DNA from 2 places in the Pseudomonas sp. S30_BP2TU TE3576 genome. Region 2 is predicted to be linked to the other one. Evidence: predicted binding sites of a transcription regulator. Region 2 holds the regulator's gene; the other holds the start of a gene.
The links. The regulator sigma-54, encoded in region 2, starts transcription at its own class of promoters, with help from an activator protein. The targets are predictions, from matches to a motif close to ANTGGCATNNANNTTGCTNT.
Positions count from the first base shown of each region.

Region 1: glnA (glutamate--ammonia ligase) is a predicted target of sigma-54. The motif match lies at 3,362-3,381, and genes of this name have one in related genera.

Region 1 covers NZ_JBNDLK010000001.1:2,953,589-2,961,640, forward strand. The annotation lists gene typA (translational GTPase TypA) at 1-1,553, opposite strand, end outside; gene thiI (tRNA uracil 4-sulfurtransferase ThiI) at 1,693-3,147, opposite strand; gene glnA (glutamate--ammonia ligase) at 3,476-4,882, shown strand; gene ABIA48_RS13315 (DUF4124 domain-containing protein) at 5,180-5,695, shown strand; gene ABIA48_RS13320 (DUF4124 domain-containing protein) at 5,692-6,312, shown strand; gene ABIA48_RS13325 (hypothetical protein) at 6,361-6,519, opposite strand; gene glnL (nitrogen regulation protein NR(II)) at 6,543-7,628, shown strand; gene ntrC (nitrogen regulation protein NR(I)) at 7,625-8,052, shown strand, end outside.
Region 2 covers NZ_JBNDLK010000001.1:2,322,830-2,330,881, reverse strand. The annotation lists gene pmbA (metalloprotease PmbA) at 1-1,183, shown strand, start outside; gene ABIA48_RS10625 (HPr family phosphocarrier protein) at 1,289-1,564, opposite strand; gene rapZ (RNase adapter RapZ) at 1,580-2,437, opposite strand; gene ptsN (PTS IIA-like nitrogen regulatory protein PtsN) at 2,440-2,904, opposite strand; gene hpf (ribosome hibernation-promoting factor, HPF/YfiA family) at 2,917-3,225, opposite strand; gene ABIA48_RS10605 (RNA polymerase factor sigma-54) at 3,300-4,793, opposite strand; gene lptB (LPS export ABC transporter ATP-binding protein) at 4,978-5,703, opposite strand; gene lptA (lipopolysaccharide transport periplasmic protein LptA) at 5,703-6,251, opposite strand; gene lptC (LPS export ABC transporter periplasmic protein LptC) at 6,238-6,810, opposite strand; gene ABIA48_RS10585 (KdsC family phosphatase) at 6,818-7,342, opposite strand; gene ABIA48_RS10580 (KpsF/GutQ family sugar-phosphate isomerase) at 7,342-8,052, opposite strand, start outside.

The DNA of each region.
Region 1 (8,052 bases), 630 kb from region 2:
ATTTCCTGACCGTGTTCAACGAACAGCTTGCCACGCGCCTGCAGGGTTTCCAGGGAGTAGGTCAGTGCCTTGCCGGTTTCAACCGAAACCAGAACGCCGTTCTGACGGCCGGACATGTCGCCGGACTTCATCACGTCGTAACGGTCGAAGATCGAGGTCAGGATGCCAGCGCCGTTGGTCAGGGTCAGGAACTGGTTACGGAAACCGATCAGACCACGAGCAGGGATGTTGTATTCCAGACGTACACGGCCCTTGCCATCCGGCACCATGTTGGTCAGGTCGCCCTTACGCAGGCCCATCTCTTCCATCACCTTGCCCTGGGATTCTTCCGGCAGGTCGATGGTGACGTTTTCGAACGGTTCGTGCTTCACGCCGTCAACCAGACGGATGATCACTTCCGGACGGCCTACAGCCATTTCGAAGCCTTCGCGACGCATGGTTTCGATCAGTACCGAGAGGTGCAGTTCGCCACGGCCGGAAACCTTGAACTTGTCAGCCGAGTCGCCTTCTTCAACGCGCAGCGCAACGTTGTACAGCAGCTCTTTGTCCAGACGTTCCTTGATGTTACGGGAAGTCACGAACTTGCCTTCTTTACCGCAGAATGGCGAGTCGTTTACCTGGAAGGTCATGGAAACGGTTGGCTCGTCGACGGTCAACGGCTTCATCGCTTCAACGGTGTCCGGGTGGCACAGGGTGTCGGAGATGAACAGCGAGTCCATACCGCTGATGCACACGATGTCGCCTGCAGCAGCTTCTTCAACGTCTACACGGTGCAGACCGTGGTGACCCATCAGCTTCAGGATACGACCGTTACGCTTCTTGCCGTCGGCGCCGATAGCGACAACCGGGGTGTTCGGCTTGACGCGACCACGAGCGATACGGCCAACACCGATAACACCCAGGAAGCTGTTGTAGTCCAGTGCGGAGATCTGCATCTGGAACGGACCTTCACGGTCAACAGCCGGCGCCGGTACGTTGTCGACGATCGACTGGTACAGCGGGGTCATGTCCTCAGCCATTTCGGTGTGGTCCAGACCGGCAATACCGTTCAGGGCCGAGGCGTAGACGACTTTGAAGTCCAGCTGTTCTTCGGTGGCACCCAGGTTGTCGAACAGGTCGAAGATCTGGTCCAGAACCCAGTCCGGACGCGCGCCTGGACGGTCAACCTTGTTGATGCACACGATTGGACGCAGGCCGGCTTCGAAAGCCTTCTTGGTCACGAAACGGGTTTGCGGCATAGGGCCGTCTTGAGCGTCAACCAGCAGCAGAACGGAGTCGACCATCGACATTACGCGTTCAACTTCGCCGCCGAAGTCGGCGTGGCCCGGGGTGTCCACGATGTTGATGTGGTAGCCGTTCCAGTTGATGGCGGTGTTTTTCGCCAGAATGGTAATACCGCGCTCTTTTTCCTGGTCGTTGGAGTCCATCACGCGCTCGTCGTTGAGCTCGTTGCGCTCCAGGGTGCCGGATTGACGCAGGAGTTTGTCTACCAGGGTGGTTTTACCATGGTCAACGTGGGCAATGATGGCGATGTTACGTAGATTTTCGATCACTTGTGTATCTCGATCAGAGGATTCGGTGTGCTGACAAGTCTTGGCAGCGATTAACAGTAGCGTCCGTGAAAGCCGTTACAGCTTGACGGTGGCATCGGGGGGCCGGTGACGCAGGCCACAGGCAAACAGCCCCGGGCACTTAGCTCGGTCGATAAACGCGCACATTGGCATGCCCCTCACTGAGCAAATGGTGGGCATGCAGGCGACTCATCACGCCTTTGTCGCAATACAGCAGGTACTGGCGAGTAGGGTCCAGTTCCTTGAAACGAGCGTTCAGTGCATAAAACGGCATCGTTTGTACCTCGATGCCAGCAAGGTCCAGCGGGTCATCTTCAGCGGCATCCGGGTGACGGATGTCGATGACGATCTGACCGGCCAGCGCTTCGCTGACTTCTTCAACCTGCAGGTCCTGGCCCAATTCGTCGATCACCCGATCGATCGGCACCAGTCTGGCGTTTTCGAGCGCACGCTCGAGCACCGCCATATCGAATTCTTTCTCTTCGTGCTCGACACGGTAGCGCTTGGCGGCCGTCTTCGGATTGACCGAGATGACGCCGCAGTACTCCGGCATGTGCCGGGCGAAATCGGCGGTGCCGATCTCGTTGGCCGTATCGATGATGTCCTGTTTGTGGCTGGCGATCAGCGGGCGCAAGACCAGTTTGTCGGTCACGCAATCAATCACCGACAGGTTCGGCAATGTCTGGCTCGACACCTGGGAGATCGCCTCACCGGTGACCAGTGCCTCGATGTGCAGTCGATCGGCAATTTGGGACGAAGCGCGCAACATCATACGCTTCAATACTACGCCCATATGACTGTTATCGACTTTGCCGAGAATTTCGCCCAGCACTTCTTCGAACGGCACACTGACAAATAACACGCGCTGGGAGCTGCCGTACTTCTTCCAGATGAAATGCGCGACTTCCATGACGCCCAGTTCATGGGCACGTCCACCCAGGTTGAAGAAGCAGAAATGCGCCATCAGGCCGCGGCGCATGATCTGGTAAGCCGCCACGGTGGAATCGAAGCCGCCGGACATCAGCACCAGTGTTTGCTCCAGCGCGCCCAGCGGATAACCGCCAATGCCGTTATGCTGGCTATGGATCACAAACAACCGTTTGTCGCGAATTTCGATACGGACTTCGATTTCCGGGTTTTTCAGGTCAATCCCGGCGGCGCCGCACTGGCGACGCAGCTGGCTGCCGACGTATTTTTCGACATCCATGGAGCTGAACGGGTGCTTGCCCGCACGCTTGCAGCGCACCGAAAAAATCTTGCCGGCCAGCGCATCGCCGTAGTGCAGTTTGCACTTTTCAAGCACGTCGTCGAAGTCGACGTACGGGTATTCATCGACCTGCAGGAAATGCGCGATGCCCGGCATGCAGCTCAGGCGTTCGCCCATCTCTTTCAGGGCTTTGGGCTCGGTGACGCGGGTTTCCAGCTCGAGGTTGTCCCACACGCCGTTCACCACCACGGCCGGGTCCAGATCGCGGAGCACGGCACGGATGTTCTTGGCCAATTGACGGATGAAACGCATCCGTACCGGGCGGCTCTTGATGGTGATCTCGGGGAAGACTTTTACGATTAATTTCATGGAAACAGCGCGCGCAGGGCCTGCCGAAAAAGGGGGGCGCGGATTATAGCGGAAATTGCTCAAGGTTTAACCAGTTAATGTGCAGAAGGTTTTGCGCGCACCAAAACAGGTCATTTATTGAATTTAGCGCCACATTACAGGGCGAGAATTTCTGCTTTAAAGCGCAAAATACCCTCACAAGCGTGTTTTTGGGGCAAAAAACCCATGGTGGGGCACTGGCATGCAATTTGCTCCCTTGTGAGGCAGGTTGCCTTGGCAGAGTATTCGCGCCGGCATCACCCACATTTAAGGGCATCCATTACTAGCCCGAAGCCACCCGGAGGACACTATGTCGAAGTCGGTTCAACTCATCAAAGATCATGACGTCAAGTGGATTGATCTGCGCTTCACGGACACCAAAGGCACTCAGCACCACGTGACCATGCCGGCTCGCGATGCGCTGGATGACGACTTCTTCGAAGTCGGCAAAATGTTCGACGGTTCCTCCATCGCTGGCTGGAAAGGCATCGAAGCCTCCGACATGATCCTGATGCCGGACGACTCCACCGCCGTTCTGGATCCGTTCACCGAAGAACCGACCCTGATCCTGGTCTGCGACATCATCGAACCTTCGAGCATGCAAGGCTACGATCGCGACCCACGTGCGATCGCCAAGCGCGCCGAAGAACATCTGAAGGCCACCGGTATCGGTGACACCGTATTCGCCGGTCCGGAGCCAGAGTTCTTCATCTTCGACCAGGTCAAGTTCAAGTCCGACATTTCCGGCTCCATGTTCAAGATCTACTCTGAACAAGGTTCGTGGATGTCCGACCAGGACATCGAAGGCGGCAACAAAGGCCACCGTCCAGGCGTCAAAGGCGGCTACTTCCCGGTTCCACCGTTCGACCACGACCACGAAATCCGTACCTCCATGTGCAACGCACTGGAAGAAATGGGCCTGACCGTCGAAGTTCACCACCACGAAGTGGCGACTGCCGGCCAGAACGAAATCGGCGTCAAGTTCAACACCCTGGTGAAGAAAGCCGACGAAACCCAAACCCTGAAGTACGTCGTGCACAACGTAGCCGATGCCTACGGCCGCACCGCGACCTTCATGCCTAAGCCTCTGTACGGCGACAACGGCTCGGGCATGCACGTACACATGTCGATCTGGAAAGATGGCAAGAACACCTTCGCAGGCGAAGGCTATGCCGGCCTGTCCGACACCGCCCTGTACTTCATCGGCGGCATCATCAAGCACGGTAAGGCCCTGAACGGCTTCACCAACCCGGCAACCAACTCCTACAAGCGTCTGGTTCCAGGCTTCGAAGCTCCAGTGATGCTGGCCTACTCGGCTCGCAACCGTTCCGCTTCGATCCGTATTCCTTACGTGTCGAGCCCGAAAGCCCGCCGTATCGAAGCGCGCTTCCCGGATCCGGCTGCCAACCCGTACCTGTGCTTCGCCGCACTGTTGATGGCTGGCCTGGACGGCATCCAGAACAAGATCCACCCTGGCGACGCTGCTGACAAAAACCTGTACGACCTGCCGCCTGAAGAGGCGAAAGAGATTCCACAAGTTTGCGGCAGCCTGAAGGAAGCCCTGGAAGAGCTGGACAAAGGTCGTGCGTTCCTGACCAAAGGCGGCGTTTTCAGCGACGACTTCATCGACGCTTACATCGCCCTGAAAAGCGAAGAAGAAATCAAGGTACGTACCTTCGTACACCCACTGGAATACGAGCTGTACTACAGCTGCTGATCCGGTAGCGCTGCGGCACGCGGCGTGACAAAAAGAGGCCTCCTTCGGGAGGCCTTTTTTATTGCCAGCAATTCAACGGACGATAGAGAACCCTGTGGGAGCGGGCTTGCCCGCGAAGACGTCAGTACACTCAACATCTGCTTATCAGACAGATCGCTTTCGCGAGCAAGCCCGCTCCCACAGGGATTTGTGGCGCCTGGAATATCTCGCAAACCATACCCAAATGTTTAGCGGCTTGGTTCAAACACACGGCCTGACCTATGCTGCAACCCAACGCTTTCGCTTCCGGTCGATTCCATGGGTCGTGGTTTTCTGTTCATCCTGCTGCTGATCGCCCTGCCCGCCATGGCGCAGATCTACAAATACACAGACGCCAACGGCGCCACCGCGTACAGCAACCAGCCGCCTGACGGCGTCAGCGCCCAACCGGTCGTCTTGCCACCCCTCAACAGCATTGAGCGCCAGCCTCCCGGCGAAGCCGCGCCTGTTGCTGAAGCCGTCCGGAATGAGCACCCCCAAAAGCCCTATGAAGTGCTGGAGCTGACAGGCCTGCCGACCACCGAAGCCCTGCGTGCCAACAACGGCACGTTCACCGTTAACGTACAGATCAAGCCACGCCTGCAAAGCCCGCATCTGCTGCGGCTGCTGCTGGACGATCAACCCTACGGCCAGCCAGGCAATGTGCCGATCCTGCAACTGGTGAACATCGATCGCGGCGAACACCGCCTCGCCGTGCAAGTGATCGATGACGAAAACGTTGTGCAGCAGAGCCCCACCGTGACCTTCACTGTGCAACGAGTGCACACGCCTTGAAGGCCTGGTTGCTGATCGCCTGCTTCATCGCGCTGCCCGCCGCGGCGGAGGTCTTTACGTACGTCGACCACCAAGGCAATCGGGTTTTCACCGATCAACCCAAAACCGGCTACGCCAGGCGTGTACCGCTGACAAAGACCAATCGAATAGCGGCCAGCCCCACCAGCGCAGCGCCGTTGATTGCCGAGAGCAATCCCGAAGAACAAGCGCTGTTCCACTATGACGTGCTGCGCATCCTGGTCCCGGAACCCGACGCGACCATCCACAGCGGCGCCGGCGAAGTCATCGTCAGCACCACCAACGAACCCGCCCTGCAACCCGGTCACCACTACCGGTTGCTGCTCGACGGCCAGCCCACCGCCGAACCCGGCCCGAGCCCGGTGTTCCCGTTGAGCAACATCGATCGCGGCAGTCACACCCTGTCCGTGGAAATCCTCGACGAACAGGGGCGCATTGTCGAACGTACTGCCAGCCAACCCTTCCATATGCAGCGCACGTCTCTTGCCCAGAAGCGCAAGATCAAACCCTGCTCCCTCGAAGACTACGGTCAGCGACCGGAATGTCCGCCCGGCGACAAACCCGCCGAAGAAAAAAATCCTTTCCTGCGACTTTTCTAACCTCGTTCAGGTTTGCGCACTATATTGGTGCAATTACTTGCACCGTACTCACATTCCAACCCATTTTGGTTCGAAAGTACCCGTGAAAGCCGGCAGAACGCCACGCAAACGAGCGTCAAACGCCTGTTTCAGGCGCTGAACGCTTCTTTTCGGAGCCTTGGTTTGGTTTTTGCATTTTGCCCGTACCAGCGCTTTTTTCTTGCGCATGCTCTGCTCTAAAAGAGGTCCCGATGACCATTAGCGACGCACTCCACCGTTTGCTACTCGACAACCTCACCACCGCCACCATCCTGCTCGACGCCGGACTGCGCCTCGAGTACATGAACCCGGCGGCGGAGATGCTGCTGGCCATCAGCGGTCAGCGCAGCCACGGGCAGTTCATCAGCGAATTGTTTACCGAATCGGCCGAAGCGCTGAACTCGTTGCGCCAGGCTGTCGAACAGGCCCACCCGTTCACCAAGCGCGAAGCCATGCTCACCGCCCTGACCGGCCAGACCCTGACCGTCGACTACGCGGTAACGCCGATTCTGAGCAACGGCGACACGATGCTGCTGCTCGAAGTCCACCCCCGTGACCGCTTGCTGCGGATCACCAAGGAAGAAGCGCAGCTGTCGAAGCAGGAAACCAGCAAGATGCTGGTGCGCGGCCTCGCCCATGAAATCAAGAACCCGTTGGGCGGGATTCGCGGCGCGGCACAGTTGCTGGCCCGGGAACTGCCGGAAGAAAGCCTGCGCGACTACACCAACGTCATCATCGAAGAAGCCGACCGCCTGCGTAACCTGGTGGATCGCATGCTCGGCTCCAACAAGTTGCCGTCACTGGCGCCGTGCAATGTCCACGAAGTGCTGGAGCGCGTCTGCCATCTCGTAGAGGCCGAAAGCCAAGGCTGCATCACCTTGGTGCGTGACTACGATCCAAGCATCCCCGACGTGCTGATCGACCGCGAGCAAATGATCCAGGCGGTCCTGAACATCGTGCGCAACGCCATGCAGGCCATCAGCAGCCAGAACGAGCTGCGCCTGGGGCGCATCAGCCTGCGCACCCGCACCATGCGCCAGTTCACCATCGGCCATGTGCGCCATCGTCTGGTGACCAAGATCGAGATCATCGACAACGGCCCGGGCATTCCTGCGGAACTTCAGGAAACCATCTTCTTTCCCATGGTCAGCGGTCGTCCGGACGGTACCGGGCTGGGCCTGGCCATTACCCAGAACATCATCAGCCAGCACCAGGGCCTGATCGAATGTGACAGCCACCCCGGCCACACCACTTTCTCGATCTTTCTGCCACTGGAACAAGGAGCCACATCGACATGAGCCGTAGTGAAACCGTGTGGATCGTCGATGACGACCGTTCTATCCGTTGGGTCCTGGAAAAAGCCCTGCAGCAGGAAGGCATGACCACGCAAAGCTTCGACAGCGCCGATGGCGTGATGAGCCGCCTGGCGCGCCAGCAGCCGGACGTGATCATTTCCGACATCCGCATGCCCGGCGCCAGCGGCCTGGACCTTCTGGCGCGGATTCGCGAGCAGCATCCACGGTTGCCGGTCATCATCATGACCGCTCACTCCGATCTGGACAGCGCTGTCGCGTCCTATCAGGGCGGCGCCTTCGAGTACCTGCCGAAGCCGTTCGATGTCGATGAAGCCGTCTCCCTGGTCAAACGCGCCAACCAGCACGCTCAGGAGCAGCAAGGCCTGGAAGTCGCCCCGACACTGACCCGCACGCCGGAAATCATTGG
Region 2 (8,052 bases):
AGTCGAATTCAACCGCGACCAGGGTTTTGGCATCACCTTGTACGTCGGCCAGCGCAAAGGCTCGGCCAGCACGTCGGCCAGCGGTCCGGAGGCGATTCGCGAAACGGTTGCCGCTGCACTGGCCATCGCCAAGCACACCTCGGAAGATGAGGCCTCGGGCCTGGCGGATGCCGCGTTGATGGCACGGGATATCCAGGATTTCGACCTGTTCCACGAATGGGACATCACTCCGGAGCAAGCCATCGAGCAGGCCCTGGCCTGTGAAGCCGCGGCGTTTGCCGCCGACAGCCGGATCAAGAACGCCGATGGCACCACCCTCAGCACCCATCAGGGCTGCCGCGTTTATGGCAACAGCCACGGCTTCATTGGCGGCTACGCATCGACTCGCCACAGCTTGAGCTGCGTGATGATCGCCGAAGCGGACGGCCAGATGCAGCGCGATTACTGGTACGACGTGAACCGCCAGGGCAATCTGCTGGCCGATCCGGTCAGCATTGGCCAGCGCGCTGCGCAACGGGCGGCGAGCCGTCTGGGCGCGCGTCCGGTGCCGACTTGCGAGGTGCCGGTGCTGTTTTCCGCAGAGTTGGCAGGGGGGCTGTTCGGCAGTTTCCTGTCGGCGATTTCCGGCGGCAGCCTGTACCGCAAGTCATCGTTCCTTGAAGGCACGCTGGGGCAGAAGCTGTTTCCGGAGTGGCTGACCATCGACGAGCGCCCACACTTGATGCGTGCGATGGGCAGTGCGGCGTTCGATGGTGATGGTTTGGCCACCTACGCCAAACCGTTCGTCGAAAAAGGCGAGTTGGTGTCGTACATCCTCGGCACCTACTCTGGCCGCAAGCTCGGAATGCCAAGCACGGCCAACGCCGGCGGCGTGCACAACCTGTTCGTCACCCATGGCGATGAAGACCAGGCGGCCTTGCTGCGACGCATGGGGCGCGGGCTGTTGGTCACCGAGTTGATGGGCCAGGGGCTGAACATGGTCACCGGTGATTATTCCAGGGGTGCGGCGGGTTACTGGGTCGAGAACGGCGAAATCCAGTTCGCGGTCCAGGAAGTGACCATCGCTGGCAACATGCGCGACATGTTCAAACAGATCGTCGCCGTGGGTAATGACCTGGAGCTGCGTAGCAACATTCGCACGGGCTCGGTACTGATCGAGCGGATGACGGTGGCGGGTAGCTAAGCTTTGCGCTAAACAAAAAAGGCGTGCCACCCATCGGGTGGTACGCCTTTTTTTGCGACTTGAATGGGGCCTGCAGGAGCACGGCTTGCCGTTACTGGACGACGTTTATTCGCCTTCGTCGAAGTAGTTATTGATCAGGGCCACCAGCGCGTCCATCGCTTCCTGTTCCTGCTCGCCTTCTGTGCTCAGATGGATTTTGGTGCCCTTACCGGCAGCGAGCATCATCATGGCCATGATGCTTTTGCCGTCGACTGTGGATTCAGGTGTGCGTCCTACCCTGATCGTGCAGTCCTTGAACTGGCCGGCGACCCCGACGAATTTTGCAGACGCCCGGGCATGCAGCCCCAGCTTGTTGATGATTTCGATTTCCCGAGCAGGCATCGCGATGTGAATCCTTTAGCTGAGGTCGCGGTGGCGAACCTGGACGTTCTTCAGGGTTTTTTGCAGCGCCTGCCCCAAACGCTCGGTCAGGTAGACGGAGCGGTGATGTCCGCCTGTGCACCCAATGGCAATGGTGACGTAGGCGCGGTTGCTGGCGGCAAAACGAGGCAGCCACTTTAGCAGGTATGTGGAAATGTCCTGGAACATCTCTTCCACATCCGGCTGTGCCGCCAGGTATTCGGCAACCGGTTGATCGAGCCCGGACTGTTCGCGCAATTCCGGTTTCCAGTAAGGGTTGGGCAGGCAACGCACATCGAACACCAGGTCGGCGTCCACCGGCATGCCACGCTTGAACCCGAAGGACTCCACCAGGAACGCGGTGCCCGGCTCGGGCTGATTCAACAGGCGCAGTTTGATGGCGTCGCGCAGTTGATACAGGTTCAGGCTGGTGGTGTTGATCTTGAGGTCGGCGAGGTCGGCAATCGGCCCGAGCAGGACGCTCTCAACGCTGATGGCTTCGGCCAGCGAGCGGTTGGCGTTTGTCAGGGGGTGCCGTCGGCGGGTTTCCGAGAAGCGCTTGAGCAGGGTTTCTTCGTCAGCGTCCAGATACAGGACATCGCACTGGATGTGGCGGCTGCGGACTTCTTCGAGCAGCTCGGGGAAGCGTGACAGGTGACTGGGCAGGTTGCGGGCGTCAATGGAAACGGCGACCAGCGGTTGTAACAGCTCGGTATGAATCAAGGCGCGTTCGGCCAGCTCCGGCAACAGACCGGCAGGCAGGTTGTCGATGCAGTAGTAGCCGTTGTCCTCAAGAACATTGAGGGCGGTACTTTTACCTGAGCCGGAACGGCCACTGACGATGATCAAGCGCATGATTACTGACCGTTTTGCTCATCCAGGACTACCTGATACAGGGCTTCGTTGCTTGCAGCATGACGCAGCTTTTCGCGTACATCCTTGCGGTCGAGCATGCTGGCGATCTGTCGCAGCAGTTCAAGGTGCGCATCGGTAGCGGCTTCCGGGACCAGCAGTACGAACAGCAGGTCAACCGGCGCGCCATCGATGGCGTCGAAATCGATAGGGGCGTCCAGGTGCATCAATGCACTGATGGGCGAAACACAGCCCTTGAGACGGCAATGTGGAATAGCGATGCCGTTGCCAAAACCGGTGGAACCGAGTTTTTCACGGGCAATCAGTGCCTCGAAGACATCTTGCATCTCCAGAGCCGGCACTTCGCGGGCGATCAGATTGGCAATTTGTTCGAGAGCTTTCTTTTTACTGCCGCCCGGCACGTTCACCAGGGAACGGCCGGGGGTCAGGATACTTTCAAGTCGGATCATGGGTAGGGAGTGTTAACGACCGGTTGCGCCCTGAAGGAGGCTCTGGGTCTTTTCCTTATGCTTTTTGAGTTGTTTATCCAGCTTGTCGGTGAGTGCGTCGATCGCGGCGTACATATCGGTATGTTCCGCGTTTGCGACCACTTCATTCCCGGGAATATGCAGCGTGGCTTCGATTTTCTGCTTCAGTTTTTCGACGGTCATCGTGACCTGCACATTAGTGATCTTGTCGAAATGTCGCTCCAGTCGTTCGAGTTTTTCGCCGATGTAGGTGCGAAGAGGTTCGGTCACTTCCAGTTGGTGTCCACTGATGTTGACTTGCATACAGCTTCTCCTTCGTTGCCAGTGCATAAAGCGGTAGATCAGATGATCTACCACTGGAACGCTGTGGCGTGGCCCTACATCAACCGCTTGCGTTCACTCGAAGGCGCGATCCCGAGGGATTCGCGGTACTTGGCGACGGTACGGCGGGCCACCTGAATGCCTTGTGCCTCCAGTAAACCAGCGATCTTGCTGTCACTCAACGGCTTTTTCTGATTTTCCGCGGCAACCAGTTTTTTGATGATCGCGCGGATCGCCGTGGACGAGCATTCACCGCCTTCGGAGGTGCTTACATGACTGGAGAAAAAGTATTTCAGTTCATAAATGCCCCGGGGGGTGTGCATGAACTTCTGGGTGGTCACCCGTGAAATCGTCGACTCATGCATGCCGACTGCTTCGGCGATGTCATGCAGGACCAGCGGCTTCATGGCTTCGTCGCCATATTCGAGGAACCCGCGCTGATGCTCGACGATCTGGGTGGCCACTTTCATCAGGGTTTCATTACGGCTTTGCAGGCTCTTGATGAACCAGCGGGCCTCCTGCAACTGATTGCGCATGAAGGTGTTATCGGCACTGGTGTCGGCGCGGCGCACAAAACCGGCGTACTGGGCGTTGACCCTTAGCCGTGGCACCGATTCCTGATTCAGCTCCACCAGCCAGCGCTCGTTGTCCTTGCGCACGATAACGTCAGGAACGACGTACTCGGCTTCAGTGGACTCGATCTGCGAGCCTGGGCGTGGGTTGAGGCTCTGGACCAGCTCGATGACCTGGCGCAGTTCATCTTCCTTGAGCTTCATGCGGCGCATCAACTGGCTGTAGTCGCGGCTGCCAAGCAGGTCGATGTAGTCGGTGACCAGGCGCTTGGCCTCGGCCAGCCAAGGGGTTTTGGCAGGCAGCTGGCGCAGTTGCAGCAGCAGGCATTCGCCCAGATTGCGGGCGCCGATGCCGGCGGGCTCGAATTGCTGGATGCGATGCAGGACAGCTTCGATTTCGTCCAGTTCTATGTCCAGTTCCGGATCGAAGGCTTCGAGGATCTCCTCGAGGGTTTCATCCAGATAGCCCTGATTGTTGATGCAGTCGATCAGGGTCACGGCGATCAGACGATCGGTGTCGGACATCGGGGCCAGGTTCAGTTGCCACAGCAAGTGGCTTTGCAGGCTTTCGCCGGCCGAGGTGCGGGTGGTGAAGTCCCACTCGTCATCATCATTGCTGGGCAGGCTGCTGGCGCTGGTCTGGTAAACGTCTTCCCACGCGGTGTCGACGGGGAGTTCGTTGGGGATGCGCTCGTTCCAGTCGCCCTCATCGAGGCTGTCAACCGTCGGGGCGCTTTCCTGGTAGGAGGGTTCCTGAATGTCGGTGTTGGGCTTTTGTTCGGTGTTGTCGGCCAAGGGGTCGGAATTGTCGAAGTCGTCGCCTTCTTCCTGGCGTTCGAGCATCGGATTGGACTCCAGGGCCTCCTGGATTTCCTGTTGCAGGTCCAGGGTCGACAATTGGAGCAGGCGGATGGCCTGTTGCAGCTGCGGTGTCATCGTCAGCTGCTGGCCCATTCTCAAGACTAGCGATGGTTTCATGGCAGGGGCTTAACACCTTAATTCGCCGGCGCACATGCGCCATCCACTACAGGGCGCCGGGGCGCCAAACATAAGCAAATTATATGCCCGAAACTGAAGTGTTTGCCTAGAGCGCAGTAACAATAAAAACCTGTTGATTTTTATTGTTACTGCGGTCTGGCATTCGCCATGACTGCTTCAGCGCTTACAGGCGGAACTCATGGCCAAGGTACACTTCCTTGACCAGGTTGTTGGCCAGGATGGTTTCAGCGTCACCTTCGGCGATCAACTGGCCGTCGTTGACGATATAGGCCGTTTCGCAGATATCCAGGGTTTCACGAACGTTGTGGTCCGTGATCAGCACGCCAATGCCTTTGGCCTTGAGGTGGTAAATAATCTGTTTGATGTCGCCGACCGAAATCGGGTCCACGCCGGCGAAGGGTTCGTCGAGGAGGATGAATTTCGGATTGGTGGCCAGGGCGCGGGCGATTTCCACGCGACGGCGCTCACCGCCGGACAGGCTCATGCCGAGGTTGTCGCGGATGTGGCTGATGTGGAATTCCTGCAGCAGGCTTTCCAGTTCCTTTCGACGACCAGCCTTGTCGAGTTCCTTGCGGGTCTCGAGGATGGCCATAATGTTGTCGGCTACCGACAGTTTGCGAAAGATCGATGCTTCTTGCGGCAAGTAGCCGATACCGGCCTTTGCGCGGCCGTGCATCGGCTGGTGGCTGACGTCGAGGTCGTCGATCAGGACGCGGCCCTGGTCGGCCTGTACCAGGCCGACGATCATGTAGAAGCAAGTGGTTTTGCCGGCACCGTTGGGGCCAAGCAGGCCGACGATCTGACCGCTGTCGATGGATAGGCTGACATCGCGCACGACCTGGCGGCTCTTGTAGCTCTTGGCCAGATGCTGAGCTTTCAGAGTTGCCATTACTGGGCCTTTTGCTCGTCGGTTTTCTTTTTCGGCTGGATCACCATGTCGATGCGCGGGCGCGACTCGGTGACCTTGCTGCCCGTGGCGCGACCGGCGCTGGCGAGCTTCTTGACCGTGTCGTAGACGATTTTTTCGCCTTGGGTGACGTTGTTGTCCTTGTCGACAACTTTGGCCTTGTCGATCAGTACGACGCGGTTTTGCGCGGCGTGATACTGGATGGTCACGCCCCAGCCCTGAACAGGCTTGGTATCGCCGGCCGTTTGCAATTGCTCGAAGTACGCCAGATTGCCCACCGAGGTCACTACGTCGATGTCACCGGTCGGAGTGCGGGTGATGGTAACGGTGTTGCCTGTCACCTTCATCGAGCCTTGGGTGATGATCACGTCACCCTTATAGGTGGCGATACCTTGCTTGTCGTCCAGTTGGGCATCGTCGGCCTGAATGCGGATAGGCTGCTGTTGATCTTCCGGCAGAGCCCAGGCGCTCACGCTTCCCAGTGCTGCGCTCAGACTGAGCAAAATCGGGAGGGTTTTAACGAGCCTCATACTGTCCTCTTACGTTCGATAGCAGGTGTATCCTGCTTTCTTTCAAATACGCCTTCATTCCCTTGCCAGTCGATACACCGCCAGCGCCGTCGATTCTAACGTCTTGCTCGGTCTGCGCATATTGCTGCTGCGGGAACACGGTCATGCGGGTGCTGGTGATCAGGGTCTTGCGGTTTTTCTCGTCGAAACGCGTGATACGCACGTCATCGATCAGTTCGACCTGTGTGCCGTCAGGGTTGACCTCGCCGTGCAGGCTCTGGACGTGCCACGGAAATTCAGTGCCGCGGAACACATTCAGGTCGGGGTTGGTCAACAATGTCACCTCGGTCGCTTTCAGGTGCTCGACCTTGTCGGACACCAGATCATATTGCAGCTTGCCGTCCGGCAGGTACTGCACGCTGTGGGCGTTGATGGCGTAATAGTCGATCGCGCTTTCATCGACCGGCGTTACCGGCTTGTCGAGAAAGCGTTCCGGGCTGATGTTCCAGTAGCCAACCGCGGCGAAAATCGCCACGATGCAACTGAACAGCAGGGTGTTGCGAAACTTTTTGCTCAGCATAGTGGGCTCACAGGTACGCCGTATTGGCCGCATCGAGGCGGTCCTGGGCGCGCAGGATCAATTCGCAGAATTCGCGAGCGGCACCTTCGCCGCCACGGGCGAGGGTGATGCCGTGAGCGTGTTCACGCACGAAACTGGCGGCATTGGCCACTGCCATGCCCAGGCCGACGCGGCGAATCACCGGAAGGTCCGGCAGATCATCGCCGAGGTAGGCAACCTGTTCATAGCTCAGATTGAGTTGGGCCAATAGCTCATCGAGTACCACCAGTTTGTCTTCACGTCCCTGATACAGATGCGGGATACCGAGGTTCCTGGCTCGCCGTTCGACCACCGGGGTCTTGCGGCCACTGATGATGGCCGTCTGCACGCCGGCAGCCATCAGCATCTTGATGCCCTGGCCGTCGAGTGTGTTGAACGTCTTGAATTCGCTGCCGTCTTCGAGGAAGTACAGGCGCCCATCGGTCAGCACGCCATCGACATCGAACACCGCCAGTTTGATCTGTTTGCCGCGTTGCAGCAGGTCTGCACTCATTACATTACTCCTGCGCGCAGCAAGTCGTGCATGTTCAAGGCGCCGACCGGGCGGTCTTCGCTGTCGACCACGACCAGCGCGTTGATCTTGTGGTCTTCCATGATTTTCAGCGCTTCGGCGGCGAGCATCTCGGCACGCGCGGTCTTGCCATGGGCTGTCATGACCTGGTCGATGCAGGCACTGTGGATGTCGATGCTGCGGTCCAGTGTGCGGCGCAAGTCACCGTCGGTGAAGATTCCGGCCAGTTTGCCGTCGGCTTCCAGGATGACGGTCATGCCCAGGCCCTTGCGGGTCATTTCCATCAGGGCATCCTTGAGCAGGGTGCCGCGCTGGACCTGCGGCAGTTCCTGGCCTGCGTGCATGACATTTTCCACTTTCAGCAGCAGGCGTCGGCCCAGGGCGCCGCCGGGATGGGAAAAAGCGAAGTCTTCGGCGGTAAAGCCACGCGCTTCCAGCAGCGCGACTGACAGGGCGTCGCCCATGACCAGTGCGGCGGTGGTCGACGAGGTGGGTGCCAGGTTCAACGGGCAGGCCTCGTGCTCGACGTGGACGTTCAGGTTGACCTCGGCGGCTTTGGCCAGCGGCGAGTCAGGATTGCCGGTCATGCTGATCAACTGAATGCCCAGGCGCTTGATCAGTGGCAGCAGGGTAACGATTTCATTGGTGGAACCGGAGTTCGAGAGCGCCAGAATGATGTCGTCGCGGGTAAT